2 regions of the Neobacillus sp. SRL179 genome follow, and region 2 is predicted to be linked to the other one. Evidence: predicted binding sites of a transcription regulator. Region 2 holds the regulator's gene; the other holds the start of a gene.
What was found. The regulator LexA, encoded in region 2, represses DNA repair genes until DNA is damaged. The targets are predictions, from matches to a motif close to CGAACATATGTTCG.
Positions count from the first base shown of each region.

Region 1: AC4E8C_RS16100 (Y-family DNA polymerase) is a predicted target of LexA. The motif match lies at 1,520-1,533, and genes of this name have one in related genera.

Region 1 covers NZ_OZ481792.1:3,254,784-3,257,990, reverse strand. The annotation lists gene AC4E8C_RS16110 (DEAD/DEAH box helicase) at 1-969, shown strand, start outside; gene AC4E8C_RS16105 (YqzH family protein) at 1,248-1,439, opposite strand; gene AC4E8C_RS16100 (Y-family DNA polymerase) at 1,597-2,856, shown strand; gene AC4E8C_RS16095 (YolD-like family protein) at 2,935-3,207, shown strand, end outside.
Region 2 covers NZ_OZ481792.1:1,749,625-1,752,831, reverse strand. The annotation lists gene AC4E8C_RS08695 (YneB family resolvase-like protein) at 267-938, opposite strand; gene yneA (cell division suppressor protein YneA) at 951-1,280, opposite strand; gene lexA (transcriptional repressor LexA) at 1,438-2,061, shown strand; gene AC4E8C_RS08680 (DUF4257 domain-containing protein) at 2,256-2,534, shown strand; gene AC4E8C_RS08675 (ABC transporter ATP-binding protein) at 2,625-3,207, opposite strand, start outside.

The sequences.
Region 1 (3,207 bases), 1.5 Mb from region 2:
GCCTTTAAGAATCCAGTAACGCAAACGGCACGAGCAGTAAAAAAATTGAAGGCCAACCATCGTTTTGCACTTACGGGCACACCGGTGGAGAATTCGTCTGAAGAGCTCTGGTCTATTTTCCATGTTGTTTTCCCTGAATTATTTAAGGGGTTGAAAGAATACAGCAATCTTTCAAGGAAGAAAATTTCCCGAAGAAGCCGGCCATTTTTGCTGCGCAGGATGAAGGGCGACGTAGCTTCTGAACTTCCCGATAAATTGGAGTTCGTGGAAATGGCTGAACTGCTTCCGGAGCAAAAGCAGCTGTATGCTGCCTATTTGGCAAAACTAAGGGAGGATACCTTTAAGCATCTTGATAAAGATACAATCCGGAAAAATCGGATTAAAATTCTTGCTGGTTTGACGCGATTGCGGCAGATTTGCTGTCATCCTGCATTGTTTGTAGACGGTTATAAAGGGCACTCCGCTAAAATGGAGCGGTTGATGAGAATCATCGAAGAAGCCAGGCTTTCGGGACGAAGGGTACTGATTTTCTCACAGTTTACGAAAATGCTCAAACTGATTGGACAAAAGTTCGCGATAGAGGGACTTCCTTTTTTCTACCTTGACGGTGGAACGCCTTCTGAAGAACGATTAGAAATCTGCGAACGTTTTAATAAGGGCGAACGTGACTTCTTTCTTATCTCTTTGAAGGCTGGAGGGACAGGTCTTAATTTGACAGGAGCAGATACGGTCATTCTTTATGACATTTGGTGGAATCCAGCGGTTGAGGAGCAGGCTGCTGACCGGGCGCATCGGATTGGCCAAAAAAACGTCGTCCAAGTTATAAAGCTTATTAGCCGTGGAACGATTGAAGAGAAAATGAGTGAATTGCAAGACAAAAAGAGACACTTGATTGAAGAAATTATGGACCCGGGGGAGAGAAGTACTTCCACTTTAACTGAAGAAGATATACGCGAAATTTTGTCTTAGTTTGAGGACAGTATTTTGTGTTTTTGGAGGGTTTTTGTCCGCATGGAGCGTTTATGAGGACAAAGACCCTTTTTTTTATACTTCCTTAGTCCGCATGGAGCGTTCATGAGGACAGCCCCGAGTGTTTTTGCACTGACTTAGTCCGCATGGAGTGTTCATGAGGACAGCCCCGAGTGTTTTTGCACTGACTTAGTCCGCATGGAGTGTTCATGAGGACAGCCTACCAGGTTTTATCCCCTTCATAGTCCTCATGCCTTCCTTTTCCTGCTTCAAAAGGTTTAGTCCGTTAAAAACGCATACACCATGTCATTCACTATCTCATATAAATCAACTTCAGGATCCTCTTCTTTGACAGCAGCAATCTGCGCTGCCAATATTTCCAAATCCTGCATGCTAATCGGTATGGAATCTGCCTCGTAATACTGCTTAAAGCAGTTAATAATCATTTTATTAATGAGCTTTTTCTCCATCGGAATCCACCTCACCCACCATTATACTGATTTCTCAACATATCACCAGAGCAGAAACCGCAAAAAATTTCCATTGAATACGAACGCATATTCGCTTAGAATATGAATATAATAAAAAAGAACAAATGTTCGAAAATTCAACTATAGGGGGAGAGTTATGATTGATTACAGCGCATTGCCGAAAAATCAAATTTTGTGTGTCGACATGAAGAGCTTTTATGCAAGCTGTGCCGCTATCATACTCGGACTAGACCCTTTGAATTGCTATTTAGCGGTGGCTGGAAACAAGGAACGACAGGGAAGTGTTGTACTTGCCGCCTCACCACGTTTAAAAAAAGAATTTGGAATCAAAACAGGGTCGAGACTGTTTGAGATTCCCGATGACCCAAGAATTCAAGTGGTTGAGCCGAAAATGGCAACCTACTTACGCATTTCAACTGAAATTACCCGTGTATTTAATCGCTATGTTCCAAAAGAAGCAATTCATGTTTATAGTGTCGATGAAAGTTTTATTAAAGTAGACGGTGCTCTTCATTTGTGGGGTGATGCTCATACGATTGGAAAAAAGATTAAGGATGACATTGAGCGGGAATTTCAACTTCCCTGTTCAGTAGGAATCGGCCCCAATATGTTATTAGCGAAGCTTTGCCTTGACCTGGAGGCGAAGAAAAAAGGAATAGCTGAATGGACATATGAAGACGTACAAACAAAACTATGGAACGTCTCACCACTTAGGGAAATGTGGGGGATTGGCCGGCGTGTTGAAAAAACCTTAAATGGCATGGGCATTTTCACTGTTGGTCAACTAGCGCGCTATGATTTAGAAAAACTCGAAAAGAAATTTGGAATTATGGGCAACCAACTTTATTATCATGCTTGGGGAGTGGACCTTTCTGAATTAGGTGCCCCTATTATTCAAGGGCAAATCAGTTTTGGGAAAAGCCAGATTTTATTAAGGGATTATAAAGAAGAGAAAGAAATTAAAGCTGTTATCTTGGAAATGTGTGAAGAAGTGGCCCGGAGAGCACGAACACATCGAAAGGCAGGACGAACCATTAGTCTTGGTGTCGGTTACAGCCAAGATGAATTTGGCGGCGGCTTTCATCGTTCCAGAACAATTGAGCAGCCAACCAATGTAACGATGGAACTATATCGTGTTTGTCTCGAATTATTTAATGAGCACTATACGGGAAAGACGGTTCGGCAAATTTCAATTGCCATCAGTAATATAGTGGATGACCGAGAACTTCAGCTGGATTTGTTTGACATGGGGGCGGATAAGCGGCGGGAGCTTGGTTATGTGGTCGATTCGATTCGCAGGCGCTTTGGAGCAGGTTCTCTCCTGCGGGCAGTTTCGTATACAGCAGCAGGAACCGCTAAACATCGGGCCACGCTTGTTGGCGGACATAAAAGGTAATTAGGAAAAAACCTGCTTCACTAGGAGGGTGCGAAGTTAATAATGGACTTTGAGTGAAAGAGAAAGAAGGAAATGCATATGATTCGCGACCGCGGAAAAATCAAATGGACGTCGATGATGCTTCCTGAGCATGTGAAAATGCTCAGGGATTGGGTTAAAGAAGACCGTTATGAAAAGAAAAAAGAGCTGGATGAGCAACAGCTAGAGATCATGAACGAAACATTATCTGAGGCAATTGAATTTAATCAATATGTAACGATAACGCATTATCGTCAACATAACTATGAAATTGTCATTGGAAAAATCCATTACTGGGATGAACTAGCGCATAAGCTCCATGTCGTAGACCGA
Region 2 (3,207 bases):
AATAATCATATTCCTATTTGTATTTCTGAAATATGTAATAGTCTAATTTTCTGTAAGCACAGGGAATTTATACATATATGAATGTCTAATTCAATTAAATTAACATATAACTATTTGCTTATATATTAAAACTAAGTTGAATTTATTTCAAGAAATCAATTGTAAAGTTAATGTAAATAAATAAGATTGATAGCCGCAGCTACCAATCTTATTTTTAACGTTTAAACTATTTGTTTTCAACATGAATACACAACTTATAAATCTTTTCATATATCAATAGTGTTAGTTTCTATCTTTCCTTCACGCTCATCCATATATTCTTTATACCTTCTATGTACTGTTGCTTTACTTACGTCATATCCCAATCCTCTTAAGGTTGCGGCAATTTCATGAAAGGTAAGTTTCTTTTTCCGAAGATTTATTATCTCTTCAACAGGAATCTCTTTTTTATCTCTGCCGCCCAAGTGAATATTGGATAAGTTCTTATATGGGTCGAAGCCATCCTTTATAGCCCTTGCCATTCCCCTGCTGATTCTATATTTTGCAATCCGACTTTGAAACTCTTCAACCGCACTTAAAATTTCTAAAACCATTAAATCTGCATCTGATAAAAAAATCTCACCCTGATCCTGTATGGTAAAAACTTTTATATTCATTTTTCGCAGTTCATGTATAAGTGCAATTTTAGAATGTCCCCTTCCTAAACGGGTATCATCCTGAATAAGTAAAACATCAGCTTGCTTTTCTTTAAATAATGCTAATGCTTCAATAATTCCATCTCGCTCTACATCAAATCCACTATGTCTTTCTTCAATTGTTTTTATGACATCAAATTGGTTAACTTCGGCGAATTCTTGGAGTTCTTCCTTTTGTCTCTTTAATGATGTATCTTGTGTGTTTTTTTCCGTGCTTACACGGCAGTATATAATTGCTTTCATTGATCAGCCTTCCTATTCTTCTTCAGGAGCACTAGCTAATATGGTGGTAGTGGAGTCAGCCTTTTTACTAACGGGAATGATAATTTCTTCACCAGGAAAGATTTGATCACTCATATCTTCGTTATGCTTTTTGACCCAGCTGACGAACTCATCATTTGATAAGGAATGCTGATCTGCATATTGGTTTGAAATCTTCCAGAGTGAGTCGCCTTCAGAAATAGTTACTTTTAAATATTCTTGTTGATCAATTTCATGATTCTTTATTGATAATATAAATGCCAGTGAGCAGCTTAAGATTATGAGAGTAATAGCATACGAGTATTTTTTCCATAAGTTTTTCATATAAATGCACCTCGATAAGAATATATGTTCCCTTTTGCTGTTTTTATTATATTCCGAACATCTGTTTGTTGTCAACCATTTTTTCGAACTTATGTTTGTATAAGATGGAAGAACATGCTATAATAAAGACAACATTAACCAGGCGAGGTGCATTATCATGGTAAAGATATCTAAACGGCAGCAGGATATCCTCGATTTCATTAAAGATGAGGTCAGAAGTAAAGGGTATCCTCCTTCAGTCAGGGAAATTGGCGAAGCAGTTGGACTTGCTTCCAGCTCTACTGTTCACGGTCACTTAGCAAGGTTGGAAAGTAAAGGACTTATTAGGAGAGATCCTACTAAACCTAGAGCTATAGAAATTTTGGATGCAGATGAAGCAGCCAGCATTCCAAGAAATAAAGTTGTAAACGTACCAGTCGTTGGGAAAGTTACGGCCGGGATTCCGATAACAGCTATTGAAAATGTAGAAGAGTACTTCCCTCTTCCTGAAAGTCTTGCTCCGTCAGATGAACAAGTATTTATGCTAGAAATCATGGGTGAAAGTATGATAGAAGCAGGTATCCTTGATGGGGACTATGTTATTGTAAAACAGCAGCAAACTGCTAATAACGGTGACATTGTAGTAGCCATGACCGAGGAAGATGAAGCAACATGTAAAAGATTTTTTAAGGAAAAGGACTATATTCGTCTGCAGCCGGAAAACTCTACCATGGATCCTATCATTTTACGAAATGTAGCCATTCTGGGAAAAGTCATCGGAGTCTATCGACATATACATTAGGATAAAAAGAGCTGCGATCAGCTCTTTTTTATTTGGGAAAATTTCTTTAAATAAATAGCAATCATGAATAAATACTAAAAACTCAGTATTTTTACTCATGCTCATGTTGTTAATCTTTCATATAATAGTAGTACACCAAGATTTACCTTAGGTCCCAAAAATAATAGGCTTAAGGAGTGTGAGAAACAGTGTTAATGGACATTATTTTCTCGTTAGTGATTGGTGGGTCGGTTGGAATTCTTGGGCATGTTCGGAAGCATGGAAAAATCATTATGCCTCGAAGAACAAAAAAGTTCCTTTATCTCGGTTTTCTGGAAGAAGTACTTCTAGGTGCAATTGCCTCTCTTCTCCTCGTCCTGTATACAGCTCCTAATTCTTTTGTGGAGATTCTTATTTTCTCTATTATTGCAGGAATTACGGGTGATACCGTTCTGTATCAATTTAGAATAGTGAAACATGACGGAGAGAAATAATAGGTTTAGTTTCCCCAGTATGGATGCCTCCTTACTGGGGTTTATTTTTTTATTAATATGAAATAAAAAAAAGCTGTATAAAAACAGCTTTTAATTCCTTGCCAACACGCCCATTTCAGTAAAAACATCTCGAATTTGGTGTGTATATTCGCCAAATTTCTGCGTTTCTCTTAAACTCCAGTGCCTTGGGCGCGGAAAATCAATCTTTATTTCCTTTGTCACTTCACAAGGACGATTCGAGAGAATTAATACTCGGTCAGATAACATGACTGCTTCTTCTATGTCATGGGTAATTAAAAAACAGGTTTTTTTATGCTTCATCCATAGGTGTTCAATATCAGAACCAGTCCGCTCCCTTGTCAGGGCATCCAAAGCGCCAAAAGGTTCATCCATGAGAAGGATTTGAGGATCATGCAAGAGCGCTCTACAAATAGCTACCCGTTGCTGCATCCCTCCCGAAAGTTCTTTAGGATATTTATTCTCAAACCCTTCTAGTCCCACCAATTTCATTAATTCCGCTGCTTTTACTCTGTATTCCTTCAATGGTAATTTTCGAATTTCCGCCTGAAGTAAAATATTATCTATAATGGTCCGCCATTCTAATAGTAATGGTTTTTGAAAGATGATCCCTACATCCGTTCTAGGCTCATTCACCTCTTTCCCCTTTACCCTC